4 regions of the Ruegeria sp. CDSB136 genome follow, and region 3 is predicted to be linked to each of the others. Evidence: riboswitches for the same ligand, from Rfam matches in the RefSeq annotation. Region 3 holds a riboswitch; each other region holds the start of a gene.

Region 1 (7,330 bases), on a different contig from region 3:
CAGCCTGGCCTCGGCACTTTATCGTTTCTCGACATTTTGGAACCTGCTTCTGGATGACTTCCACCTGGACTTGCACAGCAAATCCGACGCGGTGGAACTGGCGTTGGTCCCATATTCGGACGACACCCGCCCGCAGCGTTTCGGCCACATGCTGATCCTGAAACTGGCGCATGGGCTTTTGTCCTGGCTTGGCGGGACGGAAACACCGGTAAAAGCCGTTCGCTTTGCCTTTGGCCGCCCGGAATTTGCCGCCGACTACGCCGTCGTCTTCCCATGCGCGGTCGAGTTTGACGCTCGGCAGACCAGTATCCTTTTCGACCCGCGTCTGTTCACCCGCCCGGTAACCCGCAGTTCGGCTGAGGCGTCCGTGTTCCTTGAACGCGCGCCGCTGGACTGGATCTTTACCGGTTCGCGCGCACATACAAACAGCCTTCGCGTCCGCGCGTTTCTCTACGGCGCAACATGGCAAACCTGCCAGCTTCCCGATGCAGCGCGTGCCCTGAAGATGACGCCGCGGACCTTGAACAGGCGTTTGAAAGAAGAAGGAACTTCTTTTCAGGACATCAAGGATGCACTGCGCCGCGACATTGCCATCCGCGCGCTTCAGCAAAGTACGCTCAGTATTGAACAGATCGCCTTTGACACCGGGTTTTCGGCTCCGGCGAATTTTCACCGCGCCTTTCGAAAGTGGACCAGCCGGACCCCCGGGTCATACCGCGTGCACGCGCAGGCTCCCTGACGACGGCACTTCGTCGCGGACATTCGCATACCTCGTGCGAACAGATCATTCACTTGGGCTGATAATCCGCCCGTTTCGCAGTTCCAGCGTGTCTGGTGCCAGTGCTTCCCGAAACGATGGTGCGTGGCTGACCAGCAGAATTGCCTGCGGCAGGCCACATAGAATCTCTAGAAGTCGCGCTTCATTTTTGGCGTCAAGCGCATTGGTGGGCTCATCCAAAAGCAGCGCCTCGGGCTCCATCGCCAAAACGGTTGCAAGGGTCACAAGCCGCTTCTCTCCACCAGAGAGCTTGTGCGTAATGCGATCACGCAGGTTTAACAGATCCAGATCGGAAAGCACTCTGTCGACTATGGCCAGCGCCTCGGACTTGCTGCGCCCGAGGTTGAGAGGACCAAATGCGATGTCTTCCGCCACTGTCGGACAAAACAGCTGATCATCAGGATCCTGAAAAACCAGCCCGACCTGACGGCGGACTTCGTGAAAATCCGCCTCGACGCGCCTTTCCTTTCCCAGGACGGTCACGCGCCCGGCGCTTGGCGTTTGCAGGCCAAGGGCAATACGAAACAGGGTGGATTTTCCCGCGCCATTCGGCCCCGCAATCGACAGGCGCTGCCCCGGTTCAAGTTGAAGTGAAGCGCCGTCCAGCACTGGTGGCTGGCCGAGATATGCAAAACAAATGTCTTCAAGCTTGAGGATCGTCATAGATAATCCAGGAACAGCAGGCCAAGGCAAACGGTGCACAGCATCGCGGCGAACATGTGATCGCGTCGGGTCATGTTAAAGTCCTGCAGCAACAAAAGACGCCCGGAAAACCCCCGGCATTTCATCGCCGCCAGAATCCGCTCTGACCGTTCAATCGCGCGCACCAGCATCATGCCGACCAGATACCCGAAGCTTCGGTAGGTGTGCCAGTTTGTGCCGGGGCGAAATCCGCGGATCTTCATCGCGCCGCGCAGGCGCAGGTATTCTTCCCGCAACACCTCGATGTAGCGGATGGTGAACATCAAAAGATGCACAAGCACCTCGGGGCAGCGCAGCTTGTGCAAAGCGTGTCCCAGGGTCACAGGTTCCATCGTTCCGACCAGAACCATCAGCGCAAGGATGACCGCGTTGGCCGTCAGTGCAATCTCGACAGCTTTCCAAAGGCCCTGCCAACTGGCCGGAAAGCCAAAAACCGTGAACATCGCGTCACCGGGCATTGAGAATGGCAGCAACACCAGCATGAAGATGATGAAACTGTCCATCATGGCCATACGCTTGAGGGTCCGGCCGACTGGCAAGCGTGACATCACCAGTAACCCAAGCGAGACGGACAAAGCGCCGATCAGCGCCGGAACACTATTGAGGGCAACCGTGACGATGGCAAAGATGCAGGCCAAAACGATGCGCATACGGGGATCGTAGTCTCCGATCATCCCGAAATGGGCGGCTCTGCCTGCCTCGGCCAGTGTTTTGGCCTGTGGTTCCAGCGCATGTGCCATCAGGTGGCCATCTTTTTGCGCGCGGCCAGATAAAAGCCGATGCCGAACAGACCAATGATATAACCAATACCACCCAAGATGTTCTGCAGATCATTGTGCTCGCGGTAGGCAGCGATCTCGCGCCGCAGTGGGCGGGTTTCGTCGCGCACCGCTTTGGCGATGGCGGCGCGTTCCTCATCCGAGAGCGAGGCCACAGTCACCGCTGCCGCGCCATCCGCAGATGCAACCGGCGTGGCTGTTTCAGAAAGCTCGGCTTCGACCCCCATGATTTCGGCCACTTCGTCGGCCGGCATGGCAACTTCGGCGACGTGCCCTGCACCCAGATCTGCCCTGAATGTATGAGTCACAGCTCTGGTCGGGCTGTAGAGAAAGAAACCGTCCGTATCGGTTACTGTGCGTCCCAGTTCAGAGCCGTCGGGGCCATAGACGATGACTTCCTGGTCTGCGGCCATATCGCCATTGGAAAACCCCAGCTCGCCTTCGATTGCGTCGCCTGCCGGAAAAACGCCCGCTATAACCTTGTGCGCAAGAGCCGGGAGCGGGGCGAGAGCAAGCGTACAAACAAGGATCAACTGTTTCATGTGGACGCAACCTTTACAAAAAGTTCCGGTTTGACCTTGCGGGCCAGAAGAACGGCAAAACCTGTCAGCACGGCCTCGATAGCCATGACGGGAATGTGGGCGAAAAAGACAAGCTTGGCAGCGGGCAGGAACTCATCGCCGGACAGCGCCAGCGAGACCGCGACAAAAGCCGTCGTGGCGGCGATCGAAAACGCGCCGCCGATGCCGCCCCAGATCGCCCCATGAACAGGTGAGCCACGTGCGATCAGGCGACCAAAGATCATCCAAGTCAACACCGCCGGAAGGGCGATATTCACCGTGTTGATCCCCAGCACGGTCAATCCGCCAAAACCGAAGAACACGGCTTGCAGCAGCAAGCCGACAAAAAGGGCCGGAAAGGCGGCCCAGCCGAGCAGAAGCCCGGCCAGACCGTTCAGAATCAAATGCACAGACGACGGGCCAATCGGCACATGGATCAGCGAGGCGACAAAAAAGCTGGCCGACAACACGCCCGCCGTGGGAATGCGATCCAGATCCAGCGATTTCAGGCCCAATGCGATCCCGCCAGCCGCGGCGACCGCACCGCCGATCACGACAGGGTTTGAAAGGGCTCCGTCGACGATGTGCATTCAGGCTTACTCCAGATCCCAGGCGCGGATCCAGATGACCGCATCCTGGCTCAGCTCTTTGCCTTCATGCTCGGTTTCCGGACCCACGCCCAAAGCGGCGAAGCCCCAGTACCCGGCTTTTGGCACACCAAAAGTGAAATATCCGTTGTCATCCGAAATCGCGACCAACGCGCCGCCCGGCAATGGGGACACGGTGGCGTCCTTCGCGCCGGTGCCGGTCATGTCCGGTGCTGCGGCGATGTACTCGATTTCGATTTCTGCGCCGGCGACGGGCTGTCCCTCGCTCAACACGCGACCGGTAAAGGTTGACCCGGCGATGATGTTGTAAGGCTTGTTCAGCGGCAGAATCTCGGTGGCCAGCCCCTGCGGCTGATCCCAGTCGGTCGGCAGTTCGTTTCGGTTGAGGTAAGCCTTGGTGATCTGCTGGATATAGATATCCTCGGATTCTTCGTAGTAAGGCGCAGGAACTGTAACCACCACATAGTCACCCGAGCGTTTAACCGGAACCGAGCCCAGGAACGCTTTGGCAATGTTGTCCGGTCCTTCAAAAGTGGTTTCTTCCAGCGTATCCATCAGATCGGTTTTTTCACCGTTGTGGATTACAAAGAATTCTTCCGGTCTTTCCAGGGTCATCACGTGACCAGCTTCAAACGGGTGCCAGAAAACCAGTTTGACCGGAACGTCACCGGGGCGTTCGATCATCGTGTCGTCGGTATATTCCAGCAGGAAATGGGCCTGCGCCAATGCAGGCATCGCCAAAGCAGCCGTTGCAGCCACCAGCAGTTTTTTCACAAATCGAGTCCTTCTCACGTCGCGCCTTCCCCGGCACAATTCTGCTTTGACGATGGGGAACGCGAAGCCATCTGCCTTGTCGGGCAAACAGATCCGGCGCACACCCCGTCGCCGATGATGAACGCCCCTTCCAAGGGCGCATGTTCGGCAGGTCTCCTGACTTGCGGGTCAAAGCGCTAAACTAACCTTCCCGGGATACCCCAGTGGCATTATCAGCCGCGCTCGCCGCCTACAGTTGCGGGGGCAGTTGCAGAGTTGGCGAAATGTGCCGCACTGCATTCCCTATTGCTTCCGAGGATGTCCCCGGAACCGAACATGGCGCGTTCATGCCAGAATATGTAAGACACGGTCAACAATTGATTGCGGCGTTGCATGGGCCATTTGCGAAATCAGAAATTGCATGTTCGCGCTTGCTACGCGGTTTGGTATGCGCCACCGCGAGTGTGTGTATTTTCCTAGATATCTTTCCGCGGTCAATAGTCGTCGGTTCAGTTCGCGGACTTGAGATTTTGGGCCTGAAACTGCGGGCGTTGACTCGCGTGTAAAATTGAACTCGCCGCAAATATGTAGGGTCGCTCCGATGCACAAAAGGTCCGACCCGTCCAGCGTCCGACGCAGAAGCAGAGTTGTTGTATTTGTCGCCGTGTTCACGCTACCATCGGGCAAAACAACAGTGCAGGTGCCTCGTGACCACAGAAACAAAACGCCCGCTTACCCTTCGCGATGTCTCGGAAGCGTCGGGGGTATCCGAAATGACGGTCAGCAGGGTCCTGCGCAATCGGGGTGATGTATCGGATGCGACCCGAACACGGGTTCTGGCCGCCGCAAAAGAGCTGGGTTACGTGCCCAACAAAATTGCGGGTGCGCTGGCATCCAGCCGGGTCAATCTGGTCGCTGTCATCATCCCGTCACTGTCCAACATGGTCTTCCCCGAGGTCCTGACCGGCATCAATCAGGTGCTGGAAGACACCGAATTGCAGCCAGTGGTCGGCGTGACCGATTATTTGCCGGAAAAAGAGGAAAAAGTCCTTTACGAGATGCTCTCGTGGCGGCCTTCGGGCGTGATCATCGCGGGTCTGGAGCACACGGAAGCGGCCCGGGCGATGCTGGATTCCGCGGGCATTCCGGTGGTCGAAATCATGGATACCGACGGCAAACCCGTGGATGCGATGGTCGGCATTTCGCACCGCCGTGCCGGCCGCGAAATGGCGCAGGCCATTCTGAAGGCCGGATACCAGCATATCGGCTTCATGGGGACCAAGATGCCTTTGGACCACCGCGCGCGCAAACGTTTCGAAGGCTTTACCGAAGTTCTGGGCAAACACGGGATCGAGATCGAGGATCGCGAGTTCTATTCCGGCGGCTCAGCACTGGCCAAGGGGCGCGAGATGACGCAGGCGATGCTGGAACGGTCGCCGGAACTGGATTTTCTGTATTATTCCAATGATATGATCGGCGCTGGCGGACTGTTGTACCTGCTGGATCAGGGGATAGACATCCCTGGTCAAATCGGGCTGGCGGGGTTCAACAATGTCGAACTGCTGCAAGGTCTGCCCCGCAAACTGGCAACCATGGATGCCTGCCGGCTGGAAATTGGCCGTCAGGCCGCAGGGATCATCGCCGCACAGCTAGCCGACCCGGAAGCCGAGATTGAAACCCGCGTAACCCTGACGCCAAAAATCAGCTACGGCGACACACTGAAGCGGCGTTAGAGTCTTGGCACTGCCGAAACTGGACAACCGGACAGCCCGTGCGGTGTTCATGGATCGTCACTTGCTGTCCGAAACCCCGTCGGGCAGCGCAAAGGGCGCGGATCTTCTGGACCTGATCCGACGGCTTGGTTTTGTTCAGTTGGACAGTATCAACACCGTGGCCCGCGCCCATGACATGATCCTGTTTTCGCGCAGGTCCACCTATCGCAGCACACATCTGAAGCGCCTGTATGAACGGGACAGGGCGCTGTTCGAGCATTGGACACATGACGCCGCCGTTATTCCGATGGAGTTCTACCGGCATTGGCACCTGCGCTTTCAGCGCGACGCCGATTTGTTGAAAGCCCGCTGGAAGAATTGGCGGCGGGATGGATTTGAACAACAGTTCGCCTCGGTTCTGCTGCACATCCGCGATCACGGTCCGGTATCCTCGTCCGATGTGGGAAAGGACGAAAAGAAAGGATCGGGCGGCTGGTGGGACTGGCACCCGTCCAAAACCGCGCTGGAGTTCTTGTGGCGCTCGGGCGCGCTGACCGTCATTGGCCGGGACGGCTTTCAGAAACGCTACGACCTGACCGAACGGGTGATCGAAACTCATCTGTGCCCCGGTCATGCACCATGCGACGCCGAAAAAACGGTGGACTGGCTGTGCAACGCCGCCCTCGACAGGTTGGGGTTTGCAACATCGGGCGAACTGGCTGCGTTTTGGGATACGGTCAGCGCGGCCGAGGCGAAAGACTGGTGCGCCGCAGCCCAAAAAAGCGGCGAGATTGAAGAAATCGAAATCAGCTGCGCGGATGGGCGTACAAGGAAAGTGCTTTCCCGCCCGGGCTTGGTTGAAGAGGCCCGTGAACTGCCCGCGCCACCGGGCAGGATTCGCGTGCTCAGCCCGTTTGACCCGATGCTGCGGGATCGAAACCGCGCCGAACGCCTGTTCGGGTTTCACTACAGGATCGAAGTGTTTGTGCCCGCGCCCAAAAGAACCTACGGCTATTATGTCTTCCCCCTGCTCGAAGGTGATCGGCTGATCGGCCGGATCGACATGAAGGCCCACAGGGATAGCGGCGAATTGCGGGCACAATCCGTCTGGCCCGAGCGAAAGTTGCGCTGGTCAGAGGCGCGCACCCGGCGTCTGGAGGCCGAGCTGGACCGGGTGCGCAGGTTTGCCGGCCTTGATCGTGTTGAGCTTGCCGACGGCTGGCTGAAAGACCCTAAATAGGCTCTATTCAGCCTTTGAAAGGGTCAGGTGGATCGGTTCAAGACCGTCAATTCCGCCATCAATCACATCACCGGCCTGGACCGCACCAACACCGGCCGGGGTGCCTGTCATGATCAGATCGCCCGGACGAAGGTGATAGTAATTTGAAAGATGGCTGACGATCTCATCTATTTTCCAGATCAGCTCATCCAGGGTCGC
Region 2 (7,330 bases), on a different contig from region 3:
AAAGCCTTTGTCGACAAGTTGTTGCGACAGAGCGGAGGTTGCGGTGAAAGCTGCAAAGGTGAAGGCGAGAAGGCGGGTCATCGGGGAACGCTCCAGCTAAAATGGTAGTGTTTGGATATCCTTAGCGCAGTTTTGCGCATAACCAAAGGCTGTGATCAGAAAGCGTGCAGCAGGCACGTGTCGGATAATACTGCAGCCGCCTCTACCGAAGTATCGTTTCCGTTCCGTTGGAAAGATGGAAGACACACCCTTGTGTGCGAGGCAGCTTAAGCAGATCTTCCTGATCCAGGCCCAGCCAGATCCCCCTTAGCACCAAAGAAGTTACACCGTGGGTCACAATGATTGAGGGTTCTTCTTGCTCATCCAGAAAGGATCTAACTCTCGCCGATATCTCCTCAAAGCTCTCACCGCCAGGGCTACAAAAAAACCACAAATAGCTTTCGTAGGCGTAGTCGATCTGCGACCTGATGACGTTCTTGGATACACCTTCCCATTTGCCAAATGCGATTTCCTGCAGGCGGTGGTCAGTTTCCAGTTGAAGATGGGGTGCAATCGCGAGCCGAGCCGTGTGCTGCGCGCGCTCTTGCGGGCTGACGACGACCCGAGAGGGTGTGTTCGGAATGCGGCTCAGAATTTGGTTTTGAGTGCGCGCCTGCGCCTTGCCCGTTTCGGTCAGCGGAGAGTCCTTGCGGCCTTGAAATTTCCCAAGAGTATTCCACTCGGTTTCGCCGTGTCGCAGTACGAATAGATCGGGATATCTGCTCATAAGTTACGCACAACTCTGGAAAATCAAAGCATGATTCAAAAATGTTCTCGGGGCAGGTTCTGTGACCTTACAGTTCTTTCCGCGCCCTCAGCGCCGCCGTGATCGTCCCGTCGTCCAAATAATCCAGCTCACCCCCAATTGGCACACCCTGCGCAAGTGAGGTCAGGCGGACCTGTCCCTCCAACTGGTCGGCAATGTAGTGGGCGGTGGTCTGTCCGTCGACTGTGGCGTTCAGGGCAAGGATGATCTCGGTGATGCCCTCGGCCGTCACGCGGTCTTTGAGGCGGGGAATGCGCAACTCGTCCGGGCCGACACCGTCCAAGGCCGAAAGTGTACCGCCCAGAACGTGATAGCGGCCTTTGAAGACACCGGCACGTTCCATCGCCCAAAGATCAGCGACATCCTCGACGACACAAAGCTCTCCGGTGGCGCGGGCCTCGCTGTCGCAGATGTCACAGATGTCAGCGGTACAGACATTGCCGCAATTCAGGCATTCGCGGGCGGTGGCGGCGACCTGCTGCATTGCGTCCGAGAGCGGTGTCAGCAGCAGGGCGCGTTTTCGGATCAGGTGCAGAACAGCGCGACGGGCCGAGCGCGGGCCAAGGCCCGGCAGCTTGGCCATCAGGTCGATCAGGTTGTCGATGTCGCTGTTCGAACTCACGGCCTGTCCTGTTTGGCACCGAAGGGAGCCTCCGGCGGGAGTATTTTGGAAAAGATGAAGATCAGAACGGCAGCTTGATGTCTGCCGGCAGCCCCATGCTTTCAGTCAGCTTGGCCATTTCCGCCTGAGAGCGCTCGGCGGCCTTGGTCTGCGCGTCCTTGATGGCAGCCAGGATCAGGTCCTCGACCACTTCCTTGTCGTCTCCGTTGAAGATCGACGGGTCGATGTCCAGACCTTTGAGTTCGCCCTTGGCGGTGGCGGTGGCCTTGACCAGACCGGCGCCGGATTCGCCGACAACCATGAGGTTGTTCAGTTCTTCCTGCATTTCGGCCATTTTGGTCTGCAGGTCCTGCGCGGATTTCATCATCTTGGCCATATCGCCCAGACCGCCTAAACCTTTGAGCATCGGGTTTCTCCTGTAAATCGATTTGACGCCTAAATACGAAGGGTGACTGCGTGACACAAGGGGCATGGGCATCCTCCTGTATTCCAGGCAGATGTTCAGTCCTCTTCGAACGGGTCCCATTCGTCTTCGACCTCGGGCAGAGCCTCGGTTTCGACCTTGGCGGCGCGCTGTTCCGGGGTTTCGATCCGTTTGATGCGCGCCTTGGGAAACTGCATGAGTACCGCCTGAACCAGCGGGTGTTGCTCGGCCTGGGCCCTTAGCGCGAGATCGGCCGCGTCGCGGACCTCGGCGATCGTGGCGGCTTCGCCGTCTGCCACAATGGATACCGCCCACCGATTGCCTGTCCATCGCTGCAGCGCCGAACCCAGCCGTTGGGCAAGGTCTGTCGGGGCATGATCGGTCGGCGTAAATTCGATCCGGCCCGGTGAGTAGGACATCAGCCGCACACCGTTTTCGACCTCGACCAGCAGCTTTACGTCCCGATTTGTCCGGATCAGTTCGACCACATGTTCGAAGGTCGGATAGCGCGCCAGAGCGGTTTGGACGTCCTGTGCCAGGGCCGCAGTCGGCGCGCCGGCAGGGCCATTCGGAGCGGAAACGTAGGAAGACCTTGCCGATGCCTGAGGTTGTACCGGGGCGTGCGAGGGTACGGCCATGCCGCCACCGGGGCCTCCGTTCGGCGTGGGTGGAGGTGCGTCCTGCAAACGTTTGATCAGTTCTTCCGGGCTTGGCAGGTCGGCCACATGGGTCAACCGAATGACGGCCATTTCCGCTGCCATCATGGCGTTTGGCGCAGCTGAGACCTCTTCGAGCGCTTTCAGCAGCATTTGCCACATGCGGGTCAGGACACGCATCGGCAGGGCTTCGGCCATTTGCTGTCCGCGTGCGCGTTCGTCGGGCGAAACGGTCGGGTCCTCGGCGGCGTCTGGCGTGATTTTGACCACGGACACCCAATGGGTGATTTCGGCCAGATCGCGCAGCACGGCAAGCGGGTCGGCGCCCTCGGCGTACTGAGCGCTTAGCTCTGTCAGCGCCCCCGCCGCGTCGCCCCGCAGGATCATGTCCATCAGGTCCAGGACGCGGCCCCGGTCCGCCAGACCCAACATCGCCCGGACCTGATCGGCACTGGTTTCACCGGCCCCGTGCGAGATCGCCTGATCCAGCAGCGAAGTTGCATCACGCGCCGAACCTTCGGCCGCTCGGGTGATCAGCGCCAGCGCGTCTTCTGCGATCTGGGCGCCCTCGGCGGCGGCGATCTTGTTCAGAAGACCGATCATGTCCTCGGGTTCGATTCTGCGCAGGTCGAAGCGTTGGCAGCGCGACAGGACCGTAACCGGAACCTTGCGGATTTCGGTAGTCGCGAAGATGAACTTCACATGCTCGGGCGGTTCCTCAAGTGTCTTGAGCAGCGCGTTGAACGCGCTGGTCGAGAGCATGTGAACCTCGTCGATGATATAGATCTTGTAGCGCGCGCTGGCAGCACGATAGCGGACGCTGTCTATGATTTCGCGAATATCGTTCACGCCGGTGCGGCTGGCGGCGTCCATCTCCATCACGTCGACATGGCGGCCTTCCATGATCGCCACGCAATGTTCGCATTGGCCGCAGGGTTCGGTCGTCGGTTTGCCGTCGCCATCGGGGCCGATGCAGTTCATGCCCTTGGCGATGATCCGCGCCGTTGTCGTTTTGCCGGTGCCGCGGATGCCGGTCATGATGAAGGCCTGCGCGATCCGGTCTGCCTCGAACGCGTTTTTTAGGGTGCGCACCATGGCATCCTGACCAACCAGGTCGGCAAAGGTTTCCGGGCGGTATTTGCGGGCAAGAACCTGATAAGCGGGGCTGGGCGTGTCGGTCATTTCTGCTCTGTCGGATTCGTATCAGAAGTGCAGCGTAGAGTGCGCCGCCGCCTGCGTCCACAGCCGGTTCGCGAAATTCATTTGGGAATGCTTCGGGATGCGCGTAAAAATGAAGGCGAAAGCATTTTTGACCGGATTCTTGTGCGTAACGATTAAGGAGGGCGCGTTGCATGTCTCAGATGATTATTCATGCGCTGCAGGTCGGAGGAGGTACTCTGGCCCTGACATCAATGCCGGGGCGTGGGGGTAAATATGCCCAGGACCTGAATGCGATTTCCGACTGGAAGCCCGGTCTTGTCATTTCAATGACGACCGAAGTCGAGATGCTGCAGGACGGCGCGCGTGACTTCGGAACCGACATTCAGGCGCGCGCCTGCCGCTGGGTCCATCTGCCGGTCGAAGATTTCGGTGCGCCCCCCGACGCCGTGACTGCGCGCTGGCCCGATGTAAGCGCGGCCGTCCGCCATGCTCTGTCAGGGGGCGGGCGCATTCTGGTGCATTGCCGGGGCGGCTGTGGCCGGTCCGGAATGGTGGTGTTGCGCCTGATGGTCGAATGCGGCGAGCAACCGGGTGCAGCCCTGAAACGGTTGAGGGCGGTGCGGCCCTGTGCGGTTGAAACAGATGCACAACTGGCATGGGCCACGCAATTGATTCCGGCCAGCGCGGACCCGTAGGTCAGGCCGACAAATGTCCGGCCTGGGCCGCTACTTGGCGACCTGCCAGGGCCGAAGCTTCAAGCATGGCGCAGGGCGGGTCCGACAGAATTGCGGACGGCAGCGCACGGAACTCTGCGCAGAACATCATGTCTGCATAATCCTCCAACCTGTCGCCCGGAGTTTCCTCATTCGTTCCGCAAAACACCCGGATTTTGTCTGGCCGCGCGTGGAACCGGGCCATGCACCCTTCGGGGCAATGGGCAAGCTCGCTGCTGCCTTCAATGGCGAATTGCGGGGTTGCGGCCGGGCCGGCGCTTGCCACGGCGCGCGTCAGAGCCCGCGCCATTTGCGCCAGTGCCGGACAGGGTTTGCCGGTGCGCTGGCACACAGTGGCAGAAAATTCGTGTGTCCTTGTCTTCCAGATCATAATGCGCCCTCCGCGCGCGGCGCGGGGCAAGGATCAGGTGTGACGGGGCTATGCCATCAGGACCTGCCCGGACACCCCGCCCGAGTTTCGGTTTCAGTATCGATGGCAGGTCTCCTGACTTGCGGGTCATCGCTTTGCCGACCTTCCCAGCCCTTCGGCCAGTGGTGTTTCGGCATTGCTCACCGCTTACAGTTGCGGGGGCAGTCTCGGCCTTGGTTCCTTCCGGCAATGCCAGACAGAACCGCACCGTGTTCCCTTTTCATCCCGGCCCCGGAAAGGGCGCGGAAACCATCGCCTCATCGCTAGCGGTTGCCGGGTCCCCGAGTCAAGCGCATAGCGCGGGCCGAGGCATTTGGTCCGATGCGTGGTCGGGAAAGCGGACGTTTGGTCATGTTTGCACCGGGTTGACTTGAGCGGGCGACTGGCCTGACAGATAGGTGAACTGAACTGTTCAGTTGAGAGCGGAGCATGAGATGTTGGACATACAGGAACGGGTCTTGACCGAAGACATACGATTTCCCGCCGGGACGGCGATGCTGTCGGGTCGCCTGTACCTGCCTGTTGCAGCGCCTGATATCGTAGTTGTTCTGAACAGCGCGACCGGCGTTCCCCAGGACTATTATCAGCATTTTGCCCGGTGGCTGGCGGAAGAGCAGGGCATTGCCTGCCTCACCTATGATTACCGCGATTTCGGAAAATCGTTATCGGGGCGCCTGAAGGATTCGCGTGTCACCATGTCCGATTGGGCGCTGGTCGATATTCCCGCGGCCCGGGCCGAGATGCGGCGGCGATTCCCAAGTGCGCGGCAGTGGACCATTGGTCATTCGCTGGGGGGTATGCTTGGGCCATTGCAATCGGATGTGGATCAGGTCGACCGGATGATTTGTGTGTGTTCAGGCCTGGTTACGTTGTCGGATCATCCGTGGCCCTACAGGGGGCTGGCCGGAATCTTCTGGTACGGTCATGCGCCTTTTGCAGTTCATATGCTGGGGTATCTGCCCGGCAAGGCCATTGGGTTTGGCTCGGACCTGCCGTCAAAGGTCTACTGGCAATGGCGAAAATGGTGCACCTCGCCGAACAGCTATTTGCCTGAAATTGGCCAAAGCCTGCCCGCAGCGACCTGGCCGCGGGCCGGTGGTCCGGTTGACCTGTTTGCGATTTCGGACGACCAGATGGTGCCTGAAAATGCGGTCTGGAGGCTGGCCGAGCTATACGGCCCGGACGCCAACCGTCATGTGCTTGAACCAAAGGATTTCGGGCTGAAATCCATTGGCCACATTGGTGTTTTTGCGCGCAAAAACAAAGCGGTCTGGCCGAGGCTGATCGAGTCTGCGGAGCAGCAAGTCCGTTCCGACCGGAAAGATGTGACGATTGCGGGATGAAGTGAGAGGTTGGACATCGACCCAAGCGGGGCTCGTTGTGGCTGCTTCCTTCCGGACCTGACCAGGTTGGCGAGGCGCTCGCCCGCGCCAACCTCTCAATCGTCGATATAGGGAAGTTGCGCCAGGAAGACAACCCGTCAGAGTGACAGTCTGATCCGCAGAAAGCCTTCCGGGTCATGCCCCAGCACATGCGGATCGTATGCGTCCAGTTCGGAAAGATGCGCCCTTGCTCCCGGCCCGGTTTTCAGAATCGAAGCGTGCCCGGGAAGCCGGACAAGGCTGAAGGGGAAGGGCGCAGATTGCATCGGGTCGCCCGGTAATCCCCCCGAAAGATAGTCGCGCAGGACGTGCCTGATGGGTAAGGCCGGCAGATTGATCTGCCGGGCCTGATGCGCAACAGGGAAGTGTCCGCCGCCGCTGGCCCGGTAACTGTTCAGGGCCACAACGAATTTCTGGGTGGGTTCAACAGGGATTCCACCGCAGCAAATCTCGCGGACACGGTTTGCAGCGGGATCGACCAGCATTCCGTGAGAATCAAAACGCGCCGGCTGGGAAAGATCGATCCGATAGGTCAGGCCGAACAGCACATCGAAGTTATGCCCGGCCCGTGTTTCATCGGTCAGAGTGCGGACAGCTCCTTCATCCACCTGATTGAAAATGCCCGCCGACATTTCAAGCCAGTCACGGACCATGTCGCCGGTGACAAGCGCGGCGCGCAGTTCATTCGGGAAAGAATGAAGATCCGAAACATTGCGCAACCGAACCTTTCCGGGCGGTACTTCCGTGTAGGAGCGCGGTCCCGCGCGGCCTCCGAACTTGCAGGGCGAAACAGCGGACAACAGTGGAAGCCCCCGCAGGTCTTCGTCCAGATGGAGGTTCAATGCCGCTGCCTGGGCGCTGGCGACCAGCGCGAGGCCCCGATCTGGTGCGCAAAAGCTGAAATAGCTGTGCAGGCTTTGACCGGTGTGGCCCACGGGTCTTGAGGCCAGCGCACGGATTTCTTCGTGGCCGTAACTGAACAGATGCTGCATTCCGGGGTCTTCGGATACCGCTCCGTTCCCGTGCCGGGAGAGAACAGGCGGCAGCTTAACCTGCTGCCCGACAACCTTCCATCGCCCGGCAGAGGTTTTCTGCACATGCAGGTCAATGATGCCAAGATGCGTCCCGGCGACGCCA
Region 3 (7,330 bases):
TGTTTGGCATCCAGCCGCGCCAGCCGAGGGCGCACACGAACGACCAGCCCGTCGCCGGACATCATCGGTCGATGCGCGCCGGGGCACCAGCCTTGTACGATCGGTGCGCTCATCTCAGACCCTCCAGATCGGCCCGGATCGAGTTCCGGCGCGTGTTCCAAAGCCCGGCCTCCAGCAGCGCGCGGAACCGGTCCTGCATGGCCTGATGCGCTTGCGGGTTGGCCTGTTGCAGGAACGCGTCCACCTCGACATCGCCCAGCGTCGCGTCATGGTAGAGGTCAAAAAGATGTGGCGCGACCGTACCGGACAGGTGGGCAAAAGAAGCCATGTGATCCAGCGTCGCCGCGATCTCGGCCGCCCCGCGGAAACCGTGGCGCTGCATCCCCGCGATCCAGGCGGGATTGGCGGCCCGGGCATGGACGACGCGGCTGATCTCTTCCGGCAGGGTGCGGGCGCGGGGTTTATCCGGATTGGTGTTGTCGAGATGGTAAAGTTGCACCTCGCCGCCGGTAATCTTCTTGGCCGCCGCGAAACCGGCCTCATGCGTGGCATAGTCGTTGGCCAGCAGCAGGTCGGTTTCGGTCAGGTCCTGAAGGTGCACGAAGCTGTCCGCTTTGGCGACTTGTCGGGTAATGCCGTCGATATCCTGTGCGACGTGTTCGCCTTCCAGTGCGAATGAACTGGCCAGTAGCCAGGCCTCACCCGCCTGCGTGCGGGCCTCGTCGGTGTAGGTTTCCGACAAGTGTGTCATATTCAGGCCATAGCTGCCCGGAGCCGGGCCAAAGACCCGAGGGTTCGGGGTCTGCCCCGCGAAGGGGTTCCAGTCCGGCGCTTCGTCCCGCTGGGACAGAGCCCGAACGGCCTGGCCATATAGGGCGGAAAGCGTCGGGAATACATCCCGGAACAGGCCCGACACACGCAGGGTCACGTCCAGTCGCGGACGGCTGAGGTCGGTGATTGGAAGCACTTCGATGCCTGATACCCGCTCTGATCCCTTGTCCCAGACCGGTTTCACGCCCAGCAGGTGCAGCGCCATCGCGAATTCCTCGCCTGCCGTGCGCATGGTGGCAGACCCCCATAGATCGACGATCAGGCCTTTCGGATAATCGCCTTCCTCCTGCAGGTGCCGCCGAACCAGTTCCTCGGCCAGTTTCACGCCTTGTGAATAAGCCGCGCGGGTCGGGACCGACCGGGGATCAGTGGTGAAGAGGTTCCGCCCAGTCGGCAGCACATCCGATCGCCCGCGATAGGGCGAGCCGGACGGTCCAGCCTCAATTCGCTTTCCGGCCAGCACGTCCAGCAAGGCGGCGCGTTCGGCGTGTGCAGATGGCGCGGGGTCGAAATTGCCCGTCACTTCAGGCACGCGGCCAAAAATATGCAGCCCGTCGCCAAACTGGCTTTCCTTGATGTCGCAGACAAAGCGGTCGATGCGGGTGATTGCCTCGGCGATACAGGTGGCTTGGTCAAGGCCAAGGTCGCTTTCCAGCCCGATGGCCTGAGCTTCTTCCCGGATATCTTCCTGCAAGCGGTCGCGTCGTTTTGGGTCAAGCCCGTCGGCGTTCGAGAATTCGTCCAGCAGCGATTCAAGCCGAACCATTCTGTCCGGCGTGCCGCTCTCCTTCATCGGGGGCGGGATGTGACCCAGCGTGACGGCTCCGATCCGGCGCTTGGCCTGTGCGGCTTCGCCTGGGTCGTTGACAATGAAGGGGTAGATCACCGGCAAATCACGGATCAGCGCCTCGGGCCAACACTCGGCGGACAGGGCAACGGATTTTCCCGGCAGCCATTCCAGAGTGCCATGGGCGCCAATATGGATCAGTGCGTCGGCGTGCAGGCTTTTGCGCAGCCAAAGGTAAAACGCGACATAGCTGTGACGCGGTGTGCGCGAAAGGTCGTGATAGTCGTCATCGCGCAGTTCAGGCTTGCCACGTTCGGGTTGCAGCGCGACCAGCGCCTTGCCCCGGTGAAGCGCGGTGAAATGGAACGCGCCATCAACAAAGGTCGGATCATCCTCGGGCTTGCCCCAGACTGTTTGCAGGTCCGTATTCAGTTGATCCGGCAAGTGTGCAAGCGCGGCCTGATAATCTTCGAGCGACCAGGCAATCCGGGCGTCCAGCAATGTGTCGGCGATCGGTTCGGCAGGGGCTGTGTCATACCCGGCGCATTGCAAATCTGACAGCATCGCTTCGGCTGATGCCAGCGCATCAAGGCCCACCGCATGGGCCATCTGCCAGTCCTTGCCGGGGTAGGTGGACAGAACCAGAACCGGCACCTGTTCCGCTTTGGGTCGGTCGTTCAGATTCAGCCAGCCGGTTACACGATCAATGATCGCTTCGATCCGTTCAGGTTCAGCGCGGTGGGCAAAGCGGGAATACTCCAGGTGCGGATCGCGTTTGCCCGGTTCCTTGAATGAGGCGATGCCCGCCGAGATCCGCCCATCCACTTCGGGCAGCACGACGTGCATGGCAAGGTCGGCGGGGGAAAGACCGCGTTCGGCCTCGGCCCACGCTTTGCGGCGTGAAGTTGCCAGAGCGACCTGGAAAACCGGCACACCCGCCGCGTCAAGCGGAGAGGTTCCCGACGCACCTTTGCCCGAGAAGGAGGTGGCATTGATGATCGCAGAAGGTTCCAGTGCAACGGTGTTTTGGCGCATCCAGTCGGCGGCAGCAGGTGCCTTGAGGGAAGGGGCGAACATGCCCATTGCCTCGAACCCACGCGCACGCAGGCTGTGGATCAGGGCGGCGACCGGGCCGGTGTCGGCGGAGGTCAGGTAGGCGCGATAGAAAGTGACGATGATGCGTTTCGCATCGTTCGTAAATGCGGTTTCTATCTGGATTACGCCGCGGTCAGGGCACCAAACACCGCATTCGGGAAGGGTTTTGGCCCCCATCACCGGCCCGGCATAGAGACCTGCCGCCAAGGCCATCTGCGCCAAAGCCGCCTGCGCCGCGACCTCGCCGCCAGTGTCGCACAAATGTGCCAGCCGCCGTAGGGTCGAGACGGGCAGGGTAGAATAGTCGTCCAGCCGGGTATCCACACGCCCGTCGGCGGGCAGAACCGCCAGCGCGATGCCTTTGGCCTGCGCCAGCGCAAGAACCTGCTGCAGCCCGTATGACCAGTAAGGTACCCCACCAATCAGGCGGATCAGGATACCTTTTGCGCCGTCAAGCGTTTGTTCCACATATGTGTCAACGGACAGAGGGTGTTTCAGCGCCGTCAGATTGGCCAACCGCATCGTCGGCATTCGCCCTTCCGGCCCACCGCCGCGATGCCAGCCTGCCGCGAAAGCACCGAGATCGCTGTCCGAAAAGGACAACATCACCAGATCCGCCGGGCTCTGGCCCAGATCGGTCGGGGTCTCGGTTTCTTCAAGCCCGTGGCTTTCGCGGAAGACGACGTGCATGGCTTACTCGGCGGCCTCGGTCACACCCACGAGGATATCCCGGATTTCGGCCTCTTTGATGTCGTCGTGCTCGGCAATGACCACAAGACGCGAGCGGCGCTCCTCGCCGGGTTCCCAGGGGCGGTCGTACTGATGACGCACCCGGGCACCGACAGCCTGAACCAGCAGACGCATCGGTTTGCCGGCAACTGCCGCATACCCCTTGACGCGCAGGATGTTCAGTTCCCTGGCCAGACGTTCGATCTTGGCAACCAGATCGAGTGGGTCACTTTGCTCCGGCAGTTCGACGATGATGCTTTCGAAATCGTCATGTTCGTGGTCGTGGTGACCGTCGTGATGCGACGGACGCGCGTCCATGTCATCCTCGGCTGCGGCTTCCAGACCGAGCACGACGCGGACGTCTACGACGCCTTCGGCAACCTCTACGACGGGCAGCGGGCGCGGGGCCTCGGCTGCGATGATCTCTTTGGCTTTGGCAACACCCTCTGGCCCGGCCAGATCGGGCTTGGTCAGCAGGATGATATCGGCGCAGGATATCTGATCCTCGAACACCTCGGAAAGAGGCGTTTCGTGGTCGATCGAGTCATCGGCCAGGCGCTGGGCATCCACCGCCTCGACATTCGGAGCGAAGCGACCTGCCGCGACCGCCTCGGCATCGGCCAGAGCGATCACGCCATCCACAGTGATTTTTGAGCGGATATCGGGCCAGTCAAAGGCTTTCAGCAGCGGCTTGGGCAGGGCGAGGCCGGAGGTTTCGATCAGAATGTGATCGGGGCGCGGGTCCAGCGCCATCAGCGCTTCGATGGTCGGAATGAAATCATCGGCCACGGTGCAGCAGATGCAGCCGTTTGCCAGTTCCATGATGTTCTCTGCCGGACAATCGGGAATGGCGCAGGATTTCAGAATATCGCCATCGACGCCCACGTCGCCGAATTCATTGACCACGACCGCCAGACGTTTGCCCTGCGGGTTCTGCATCAGGTGCTTGACCAGCGTTGTCTTCCCCGAGCCCAGAAAGCCGGTGATCACAGTGACGGGTAATTTCTCAAGAGTGCTCATTTCAGGGCTCCAATCGGGGGAATGCGGGAGGCGCAGTTTTTGCGGAAATGTTCGGGGCGCTCACGCCATTTGACCAAGCCGTCCTCGGTCGCCAGATATTTGGTCGCACCGTCGACAATGGCGTCAACGTGTTCGGCTTCGTTCAGGTTCTCATAGACAAAGGTCCAGCGACCCGGTCCACCGCGCAGCACGATCGAGCAGCCCTGATCGCAGTTCGACAGGCATTCGACGGGTTTCAGCGTGATGCCTTCGGGCAGGTCGGCCTGTTGCAGCGCTTTGTGCAGCAATGTGCCGGGGCGTTTTTCATCATCCTCGACGGGCAGTCCACGGCGGCACGTGGTACAGACCAGCAACTCGACTGGTGCGGTCTCGGTCATGTCTCTCATCCCCCCAAATCCTCTTCGCGGGGGACGGGGTTTCATGCGGGCCACGCGTCTGCACATGGACCCGACACCGGAACACCCCGCCCGGTTTCTTCTTCGGGTGCTGGCAGGTCTCCCGGCTTGCGGATGTCAGAGACTTGCTCTGGCAGATGTCCCGCCTTCCCGGCCTTTCGGCCAGTGGCTATGGGCACCCTCTCCGGTCACGGTCGCGGGGGCGGCTGCGTTTGACGGAAAAACCGCTGACGCATTCCCTTTTCATCCATCCAGGGATGGACACCAACGGGTCGGACATGCGGCACAGGCGGGGGACTTGTCAAGCTTAAGGATGCGCGGTTTCGCCGCCGGAAGGAAAAAGCGACCTGAGGTGGTCACTCAGCGGCATCGCCGGGCGTTCACGGCGCCCGAAAACCTGCGTGATTGAGGTGTTCCGTGTGATGTTCGCTGATTTTGGAAGGGGTCGGCGGGAACCGGACGGGCGGGGCGGATTCGGCTTCAGAACCACTGGGGCAGGCCGCGTGTGGACGTTGCGGCGACCAACCGCCTGTCATTTCGGGCATCGCTAAACTGAGGGATTGGGGTTTCGTTGATTAAGTAACCGCCGTTCCGACCGGCTCGGGATACTCCATTTCAGTATTCGCGCAAGACCCGGCAAAAACGACCGCTTCGAGATCAAATCTGATGGCCGTCTTGCTGTGCACAGAGTAGCCAGATTTTTTGCAAAATTATGCCTCAAACTGCCCTTAGCGGGCGTCGGCGAACAGAATATGCCAGGAAACAAAAAATGAAAAAGTTAGCAGCTTTTCTTGTGTACTTACCCGTCGCTGCAGTTGCGGAAGACCGGGTGTTCGAGTGTGAAGCGGCGGATGCAAAATATCCGGAAATGGCGGCCACGCTGGTCAAATACGAGGGCCAGAACAAAGGGCATATTACCATTGGTGATATCGACAATAAGGCTGAGGTGTATCCCGGCCTCGACACCCTGACTTACCTGTATATCGGTGACGGCTTTACCCTGAATTACAACGTGAATCTCAAGACTGGCACGTTTGACTATTCGGCTTCGGGCAGCAAATCCGGATGGGGCAAAGGCAGCTGCAAGGAAGTTGTGGCCCAGTAATTCGCTAATGCCCGGTCTGCGGGTTGGGCCTTTCGGTTGCCGAGAAAAGTACTTGCCTGGTTCCGTCCGGAGGCCAATGTAGTTGGCCGTGGATGGAACCCGGTTAAAAGCGGCCGATCCGGTATGTGTCCAAGCCATTTGGGCGGCGTGCCAACCAATCAAATCTTTTGATCAGCAAGGTTCGGCACGCCCCGAACACGCCGGCGCGATTGATCTACCAGCGCTGAAGTTATTCGCGTTGGACCAGATATCCCGCGCCACCCGCCATGTTCCGTCATCTTCAAGATGGTAGATATTGATGCCATGGCCGGTGGAAACAGTGGCAGGACCCGAGTCACGCGGAACATCGGTGGCGGTAAACTCATAACGCTCAAACGCCCAGCTCGCTGCCACAACAAACTCCACTGATTGCTTTTTCCAACGGGTGTGAACGGCGTCGAAATACCCGCGCACCCAAGGCCCGACCTTGGCTTTGCCTTTCATGACAGGCGCGCCGGGTGCGATGAACACCACGTCATCAGTGACCGTCTCAAGGAATTGATCCAGTTTGTTCGAGTTGATCGCTGCAAGATACGCAGTGTGTGCGGCTTGCGGAGTCTCGGCTTTGGTGTCGGGCAGCGCCGGTGCCGCGATAGCCAACCCTATTCCAGTAAAAAGCATTGTCATCCTGATAGTCATATCGGCCTCCAAGCATTTGTGGCGATTGGACCTTGCCGGTTGTTCAAACCCGCCTGTCAACGCAAAACGCATTGCAGGACGATCGCATTGCAACGCAATCCGACAGGCTTTTAGGGCAATCGCAGTTTTAGATAGCTACACCACTGATTGTTCAATTCGCATCAGGTGTATTTCTCGACAATAGTCACATTTGGTGTACCTTGCGAGGCAGGAAAAAACAGCAATCATTAAGTATGTCTACTGAATGAATCTTATTGACTGGCATAAGTTGCCGCCGCTTACGACCCTCAGGGCGTTCGAGGCGACCGGCCGTTTAGGCGGCTATTCTGCCGCGGCACGTTCACTGAACGTAACCACTGCCGCAATTGCGCAACAGGTGCGAAAGCTTGAGGCTGATCTAGGGATTCCACTTGTGCGCCGAGAGGGCCGCGGACTTGCTTTAACCGAGGCCGGTTGGACGCTGGCCAGCACACTCAACGACGCATTCGAACAGATCGCAAAAGGCATTGATGATGTGACGGCTCAGGAGGCCGCTCGCGGTGTGAGTGTGTCTACGACTGTCCGATTTGTCGACGCGGTCATCATGCCACGTCTTGGCGGCTTCTGGGCGGAACACCCCGGCATCCAGGTGTCCTTCGCTGCGGAAGGAAATTCGTGGGACGTCGATCTCGAAGCCTTTGACATTGCGAT
Region 4 (7,330 bases), on a different contig from region 3:
AACGCCTGATGGAAAACGCCGGTGTGACCGAAGAAACCGTTTTGCCGGAAGGAGAGGTTTTCTATTTGCGCTCTACCGCGAACCTGTCCACAGGCGGCACGGCCATCGACCTGACCGATGTGGTTCATCCCGACAACCGCGACATGGCTGAACGCGCCATCATGGCGGTTGGGCTGGATGTAGGCGGTGTCGATTTTCTGATCGACGACATCACCAAGTCCTACAAAGATATCGGCGGCGCGATTGTCGAGGTAAACGCAGCCCCCGGATTCCGGATGCACGTAGCTCCGTCCGAAGGCCAACCGCGCGATGTTGCCGGTCGGGTGATCGACATGCTGTTCCCAGTCGGGGACAAGACACGCATCCCCATTGCGGCAATCACGGGAACCAACGGGAAAACCACAACATCGCGGATGCTGAACCATATCATGAAAACCAGCGGCAAGACCGTTGGCATGACCTCGACCGACGGGGTCTATGTGGATGGCAAGCTGAGCGTCAAGGGCGACATGACCGGGCCCAAGTCGGCCCAGATCGTGCTGCGCGATCCGATGGTCGATTTCGCCGTGATGGAGACCGCGCGAGGCGGGCTGGTGCGTTCGGGCCTGGGCTATCAACGCTCGAACGTGGCCGCCTGTCTGAACGTATCCGCCGACCATTTGGGGCTGGGTGGCATCAACACGGTTGAAGAGCTTGCCGTGGTCAAACGCGTCGTGGTGGAAAGCGCCACGGATACGGCCGTTCTGAACGCCGACGACATCAACTGCCTGAAGATGGCGGATTATGCCGGGGCAAGTCAGATCTTCTATGTCACGACCAATCCCGGCCACAGTCTTGTGAAAGAACATATCAAGGAAGGCGGCAAGGCCATCGTGCTGGAAAAAGGCATGAACGGTGACATGCTGACCATCTACGACAATGGCCTGCATATCCCCGTGCTCTGGTCGCACCTGATCCCGGCGACACTGGAAGGCAAGGCGATCTTCAACGTGCAGAACGCCATGTTTGCTGCCGCCATGGCCTATAGTTTTGGCGTTGATCTGGACAACATCCGCCACGGGCTGCGGACCTTTGACACCAGCTATTTCCAGGCACCGGGGCGGATGAACGTTTATGACGAACATCCGTTCAAGGTAATCCTGGATTATGGCCACAACCCCGCCGCCCTGAAGGCAATGGCGGCGCTGGCCGACCAGCTAGAGATCAAGGGCCGCAGGCTGTGCGTCGTATCGATGCCCGGTGACCGTCGTGACGAGGACGTCGAGGACGCGGGCGCGGCGCTGGCCGGTCATTTTGACCACTTCATCTGCAAGGCTGACGACCGCCGTCGCGGACGCGGGCATGACGAAATTCCTCAGATGCTGCGGCAGGCGTTGATTGCAGGCGGCACGCCGGATGAGGCGATCACAATCATCCCTGATGAGGTCGAAGCGGTGACGGCGGGTCTTGAAATGGCAGCTCCCGGCGATCTGCTGGTGATATTCGGCGACGACACCACCCGCTGCTGGAAACAGATCATCTACTTCAATTCGGATGGAGACGCACCTGAAGCTGAAGCAATCGGCAAGCCTGCCCCTGTTGAGACCTCTTTCGAGGACATGTTCGACAGCGATCAGGCCCTGATCCGGGACGAGCGCGGCGTGCGTCTGGCCCGCGAAATCAGCGAAGACGCGGATTGAGCCGAGGGCACCGGAATGGACAGAATTGAAGAGCTTGAGACCGCGCTGACCATCCCCAGCGCGACCAGTGACGCGTTTCGGGTAGACGATGCGCGCCGGCTGACCGGGCCCGGGTTGCTCTGGGATCACCCGGGCGCAATCATGGACGTCTTTTTTGGCCAGGAGCAGTCTTCGCGTGTCATTGAGCTGTGGCAGCATCATGCACGTCGCGTGCTGGATGCGCTCGGCTGGCACCAAGAAAAGCTGACATATCGGGTATTCACCGGCGGCGTGAACCTTGCGATTTCAGCGCCGATGGATCAGCTATATTCAGCGATCTTTGCGGTCCAGACCGCATGGCATTTCTGTGCCGCGGCGCTGGTCGGGGAAACAACCGGCGATTTCGACAAGATGATCGCCGACGTCCGCGACGTCATGGCCAAAGAGGCAAATCCGGCCCTGATCGCCCTGATCCAGGCGGCCTCGGCGCGGGGCGTCGATATCCTGTGTGACGACGACAAGATTTCGATCGGCCACGGGGTCGGAAGCCAGATCTGGGCCTGGAACGCTCTGCCTGCGCCTGATGAAGTCGAGTGGGACGCCTTGCATAACATCCCCGTCGCCTTCATCACCGGAACCAATGGCAAGACCACAACGACCCGGCTGCTTGAGGCGATCGCCCGGGCGGCGGGCAAGGTTGCCGGGCTGACCTCGACCGAGTTTGTCCGCGTCGGCGACGACATCCTCGACCGTGGTGATTATTCCGGCCCCGGCGGAGCGCGCATGCTGCTGCGCGACCGGCGGCTTGAAGTCGCCTGTCTGGAGGTTGCCCGTGGTGGAATCCTGCGCCGGGGTCTTCCAACCCATGCCGCCTCGGCTGCGGCTGTCACAAATGTCGCCAATGATCATCTGGGTCAGTATGGCGTCAACACGGTTCCGGAGTTGGCGCATGCCAAGTTCGCCGTGCACCGCACCCTTAAGAAAGATGGCGTTCTGGCCCTGAACGCGGATGACGCGTATGTCCGGGATGAGGCACTGAACACGTCCTGCAGGATCTGGTGGTTCTCGCTGGACCAGAAAAACGCACTGATCCAACAATCCCGCGAGCAAGGACATTGTTGTGCCTTCCTGCGGGACGAGATGATTGTGTTCTTCGATGGCTTCTCGGAACAACCGGTGATTTCGGTTCACGATGTGCCGCTCGCCATGGGCGGGGCTGCCAGGTACAATATTCTCAACGCAATGACTGCGCTGTGTCTGGCCCGCGCACTCGATATCCCGATGCAGGCCATTCGCGCCGGATTGTCCGGGTTCAAGCCAGACGCCAAAGATAATCCTGGCCGGTGCAACGAGTTTTCACATAACGGCGCCCGTGTCTTTGTCGATTTTGCGCATAACCCACATTCGGTCGCAGCGGTGTGCGAGGCTTTGTCCGGACTTCCGGCAAAGCGCCGCTTCATACTGCTAAGCCATGCCGGGGACCGGTCCGATCAGGACATCATCGATGTCACGCAAACGGCCTTGCGGTTCCAGCCGGATGTGGTCGTCGCTGCCGAGCTTGAGGGCTATCTGCGGGGACGCAACCTTGGTGAGATTCCAAAGCTGATTAAGCAGGCGGCAATGGACAAGGGTCTTCGGGATGAGCAGATCCTGAGCGCGCCTTCCCCGACCGAGGCGAGCAGGACAATACTGGATCAGATCGAACCGGGCGATCTCGCCCTGTTGCTGGTCCTGTCCGAGCGCGAGCAAGTCTTAAAACTGCTGGAAAACTGAACCCCTACGCTGAATCCGAGAGCCTCGGGCGGTGAAATTCGAACACCGCCCTGCCCAGCCGATCCGATTGTCCTGCCAATAATTCTGTATTGACGCATGCCCGGGTCTGAGGCACTTAGCTAGTAGATGGTTCCCGAAGGAAGACCCGAGGGATGAAAAGGGAATACGGTGCGGCCCTGAAGGCCAAGTCCGTAACTGCCCCCGCAACTGTAAGCGGTGAGCGACGCCAAACACCCACTGGCCGAATAGGCCGGGAAGGAAGGCCAAGCAAGGACCCGCGAGTCAGGAGACCTGCCATCAGTGTTCAACCAACCCAGGGCGGGGCGCCCTGGAAGGAGGCTTAGATGGCACGTCAGTCACGTGTTTACATGATCAGCACCTTCTGTCCGCGCTTGGCAACAAGTGGAGCGGACCATGTCAGACGCCACTGATCATATTCTTCTGATCTGTTCGACATGCAACGGTGATTTGTCTGCGGACAAAATACGCTCTTCTTTGTCAGATGCGCTACCTTCCGGGTTTGCCATTCGCACGGTCGATTGCATGGCCGGGTGTGCGCAGCCGACAACTGTTGGGTTTCAGGCCGCCGGCAAAGCCCAATACCTGTTCGGTGACATCCGGACCCCGCATGACATCGCGGCCTTGGCCGAATTCGCGTTGCAATATCAGAACAGTGCCGATGGATGGACATGCGCGTCCGACAGGCCGAGCGCGCTTTTTGACAAAACCCTTTCCCGTTTGCCCCGAATGATTTTGGAGGAGCCTTCATGACGACCTCTGCATTTCTTGCCGTGCGTGACGTCGAATACTATGCGCTGAATGGTGATGTTCTGCTGCAAGCGGCGTCTTTTGAACTGGAAGAAGGCGCAATCCTTGCAATTGCCGGGCCGAACGGGGCCGGGAAGACGACGCTTCTGAACCTGTTGTGCGGCACGGCCGAACTGGTGCTGGGCGACGTTTTGATCAATGGGCGCAGCCTGAAACACATGCCCGCCAACGAGCGCGCCCGAATGATCGCTGTTGTCAGTCAGCACGAACTGCCGGATAGCAGACTGTCTTTGCGGGAATATGTGGCCTTGGGGCAAATCCCGATCCGGGCTGATCGGTCGAAAGAGGGCCACGCCGCCGAACTGGACAGGGTTTTGAACCTGACAGGTCTGAGTGATCTGGCGGACAAACGAATGGGCGTACTTTCCGGGGGTGAACGTCAACGTGCGCATATTGCGCGCGCTCTGGCACAGAACCCTTCGCTTTTGTTTCTGGACGAACCGACAAACCATCTGGACCCCGACGCCAAGGGGCGGATGCTGTCGCTGGTTGCCGAGTTGGGCATCACGGTGGTTATGATCGTCCACGACCTCGTCATGATCCCCGAATTCGCCACCCATGTGGCCATGATGAAATCCGCGCGGCTCACGGGCTTTGGTCCCGTGGCCGATGTGCTGACCTCGGACCAGGTTCGGGAAACCTTTGGCGTCGACTACCTGTACTTTCACCATGAGGGCCGCGTGATTCCGGCGCTGGATATCCGAAAAACCTCGGTCTCAAACTAACCCTAGGAGCATCTTTGAATGAAACAGATCTGGTCGGTGGTCCTGACCACAGCCCTGGCAGGCGGTGCGTCGGCGCAAGAAATTGCCGTCGACAATTGCGGCAAGCCGCTGGTTTTTGAAACTGCGCCCGAGCGGATTGTCGTGCACGATATGAACATGACCGACATGGCCTTTGCGCTGGGTCTGCAGGACAAGATCGTCGGGCTGACCGGCATCACCGGATGGTACAAGACCAGCCCGGAATTCGATACGCTGCGCGGCGACATTCCCGAGCTTGCGCCCAAATACCCAACGGTCGAGAACCTTGTGGCCGCCGAACCCGATATGTTCTTCGCGGGCTGGTATTACGGGATGAAGCCGGGCGGAGACGTGACCCCTGACACGCTGGAACCCTTTGGCATCAAGACCTTGATCCTGTCCGAAAGCTGCGTGCATCTGGACAAGGACCGCCCCGAAGCCAGCATGAACCTGCTGTTTGATGACGTTCTGCGCCTGGGCCAGGTCATGCAGGTCGAAGACAAGGCGAAGGAACTGGTTGATGGTTGGAAAGAAGAACTGACCGAGATCGAAACCCGGACAGCCGATCTGCCCAAACCGCGCGTTTTCCTGTTGGATGGTCCGGCTGATGCGCCCTTCACCGCGGGCAAGTTTGCCATTCCCGATGCGATGATTTCCGCAGCGGGCGGTGAAAACGTGACCCATGACATGGATACAAGCTGGGGCCGCACCTCGTGGGAAACGGTGGCGGCCGCCAACCCCGAATTTCTGGTGCTGCTGGATTACCAGACCGGCAACGGCGCCGAGGATACCTTCAAATTTCTGCAGGAGCATCCGGTGATGTCCCAGACCGATGCCGTCAAGAACGAGGCCTGGATTGGCCTGCGGTACGAGGAACTTACCCCCGGACCGGCAAATATCGAGGCGATCCTGAAAATGGCGCAGGCCATGCATCCGGATCTCAACTGATATGGGTCGACTTGGCCTGACACTTCTGCTGGGGGCGGTCGTTCTGGCCGCCCTTTTGCTGATCTCAACCATCTACGGCACCACATCCATTCCGGTTTCCGACACGTTCACCGCTGTCTTGCTGGGAACAGGTCTGAGTGACGGGGAAATGTCGCCGTTGCACCGGATCGTGTTTGATTTGCGCCTGCCGCGCGCCCTGTTCGCGGCCGTAATCGGCGCCGGGTTGGGCATCGTCGGCGTCGTCCTGCAAACCACAACCCGCAACGATCTTGCTGATCCTTTCCTGTTCGGCCTGTCCTCGGGTGCGGCGGCCGGCGCCGTGTTCGTGATCACCGTGACCGGCGACGTGCTGGGCTTTTGGACCCTGCCGTTGGCCGCGTTCTGCGGCGGGCTTGTGGCGTCGGGCATCGTGCTGGCGCTGGTTCACGGTTTACGCACAAGCGCGCCCGAAAAACTGATCCTGGCCGGGCTTGCGGTTTCGTTCCTGTTCTCGGCCATCACCAACTACCTGATTTTTGCAGGCGACAGCCGCGCCGCGCATTCCGTGATTTTCTGGATGCTGGGCGGTCTGGGCCTGGCCCGCTGGGAGACGTTTCCGCTGGTCTGCGCAGGCCTGCTTCTGATCCTGAGCTTTTCTCTCTACCGCAGCCGCTGGCTCGACGCGCTGCTGACCGGCGACCTTACTGCCTCTACCCTCGGCGTACCCGTGCGCGGACTGCGGTTCAGCATGTTCTTTGTTGCGGCGCTGGCAACGGCGGTGTTCGTCTCGGTCGCCGGTGTCATCGGTTTCGTCGGTCTGATGGTCCCTCACATCGCCCGCGGAATCGCGGGGCCGCTGCATGGCCATCTGCTGCCGACCGCAGCTCTCGTCGGCGCCGCATTGCTGACGGGCTCGGATATTATCAGCCGTTTGTTGCTGGCCCCGCAGGAATTGCCTGTCGGGATCGTGACAACCTCAATCGGATCGGCGTTCGTGTTCCTGCTCCTGTTCAGGACCAGAGCCCGCTGACCGGACCCTTTCCACCTTCCATCCAGGGCGCAAGCAGCGGCTGGTGCGAACCATTTATGTGCCCCGCTTCCTCTGTGCATCTCTGACAAGTGCGGCGAGGCGATAGAACCCGTGTGCCATCTTGGTATAGGGCATGAGCAGGAAGAAGGTCAGAACCGACCCCAGATGGATGGCCAGAAGAGCGGGCATCACTGTGGTCGAGCCGAGCACGTAGAGGACAAGGCCGCTGAGGCCAACAAACCCCAACAGCAGGATAAAGCCCATCTCTCCACCCCACGCGGACGTGTCGCCTAGGTCACGATCGGATTTCTGCTTCAACATGACCATGCCGCCACAGCCGATGGTCAACAGGATACCGCCTGAGACGCCAA

What was found. Region 3 has a riboswitch for cobalamin ahead of AC2FIR_RS16325 (DUF1636 family protein). Riboswitches for the same ligand answer to the same signal wherever they lie in the genome.
Region 1: linked by a shared signal. The riboswitch ahead of AC2FIR_RS15785 (DUF4198 domain-containing protein) and the one ahead of AC2FIR_RS16325 (DUF1636 family protein) in region 3 are both predicted to bind cobalamin.
Region 2: linked by a shared signal. The riboswitch ahead of AC2FIR_RS03255 (hypothetical protein) and the one ahead of AC2FIR_RS16325 (DUF1636 family protein) in region 3 are both predicted to bind cobalamin.
Region 4: linked by a shared signal. The riboswitch ahead of AC2FIR_RS08280 (DUF1636 family protein) and the one ahead of AC2FIR_RS16325 (DUF1636 family protein) in region 3 are both predicted to bind cobalamin.

What each region holds. Positions count from the first base shown of each region.
Region 1 covers NZ_JBXWOP010000014.1:125,538-132,867, reverse strand. Annotated here, with positions in the region: gene AC2FIR_RS15810 (AraC family transcriptional regulator) at 1-739, shown strand, start outside; gene AC2FIR_RS15805 (energy-coupling factor ABC transporter ATP-binding protein) at 785-1,441, opposite strand; gene cbiQ (cobalt ECF transporter T component CbiQ) at 1,438-2,220, opposite strand; gene AC2FIR_RS15795 (NikL family nickel/cobalt ECF transporter subunit) at 2,220-2,801, opposite strand; gene cbiM (cobalt transporter CbiM) at 2,798-3,409, opposite strand; gene AC2FIR_RS15785 (DUF4198 domain-containing protein) at 3,416-4,201, opposite strand; cobalamin riboswitch at 4,331-4,530, opposite strand; gene AC2FIR_RS15780 (LacI family DNA-binding transcriptional regulator) at 4,888-5,913, shown strand; gene AC2FIR_RS15775 (winged helix-turn-helix domain-containing protein) at 5,918-7,132, shown strand; gene AC2FIR_RS15770 (fumarylacetoacetate hydrolase family protein) at 7,136-7,330, opposite strand, start outside.
Region 2 covers NZ_JBXWOP010000002.1:167,879-175,208, forward strand. Annotated here, with positions in the region: gene AC2FIR_RS03225 (hypothetical protein) at 1-81, opposite strand, end outside; gene AC2FIR_RS03230 (histidine phosphatase family protein) at 203-766, opposite strand; gene recR (recombination mediator RecR) at 834-1,427, opposite strand; gene AC2FIR_RS03240 (YbaB/EbfC family nucleoid-associated protein) at 1,489-1,833, opposite strand; gene AC2FIR_RS03245 (DNA polymerase III subunit gamma/tau) at 1,929-3,689, opposite strand; gene AC2FIR_RS03250 (protein-tyrosine phosphatase family protein) at 3,860-4,363, shown strand; gene AC2FIR_RS03255 (hypothetical protein) at 4,365-4,772, opposite strand; cobalamin riboswitch at 4,860-5,080, opposite strand; gene AC2FIR_RS03260 (alpha/beta hydrolase family protein) at 5,246-6,154, shown strand; RNA gene ffs (signal recognition particle sRNA small type) at 6,154-6,252, opposite strand; gene AC2FIR_RS03270 (bifunctional 2',3'-cyclic-nucleotide 2'-phosphodiesterase/3'-nucleotidase) at 6,292-7,330, opposite strand, start outside.
Region 3 covers NZ_JBXWOP010000015.1:73,051-80,380, forward strand. Annotated here, with positions in the region: gene cobG (precorrin-3B synthase) at 1-113, opposite strand, end outside; gene cobN (cobaltochelatase subunit CobN) at 110-3,403, opposite strand; gene cobW (cobalamin biosynthesis protein CobW) at 3,407-4,462, opposite strand; gene AC2FIR_RS16325 (DUF1636 family protein) at 4,459-4,839, opposite strand; cobalamin riboswitch at 4,934-5,141, opposite strand; gene AC2FIR_RS16330 (hypothetical protein) at 5,627-5,962, shown strand; gene AC2FIR_RS16335 (YybH family protein) at 6,134-6,640, opposite strand; gene AC2FIR_RS16340 (LysR family transcriptional regulator) at 6,885-7,330, shown strand, end outside.
Region 4 covers NZ_JBXWOP010000006.1:63,024-70,353, reverse strand. Annotated here, with positions in the region: gene cphA (cyanophycin synthetase) at 1-1,679, shown strand, start outside; gene AC2FIR_RS08285 (Mur ligase family protein) at 1,695-3,431, shown strand; cobalamin riboswitch at 3,542-3,744, shown strand; gene AC2FIR_RS08280 (DUF1636 family protein) at 3,846-4,202, shown strand; gene AC2FIR_RS08275 (ABC transporter ATP-binding protein) at 4,199-4,984, shown strand; gene AC2FIR_RS08270 (ABC transporter substrate-binding protein) at 5,003-5,950, shown strand; gene AC2FIR_RS08265 (FecCD family ABC transporter permease) at 5,952-6,959, shown strand; gene tcuB (tricarballylate utilization 4Fe-4S protein TcuB) at 7,014-7,330, opposite strand, start outside.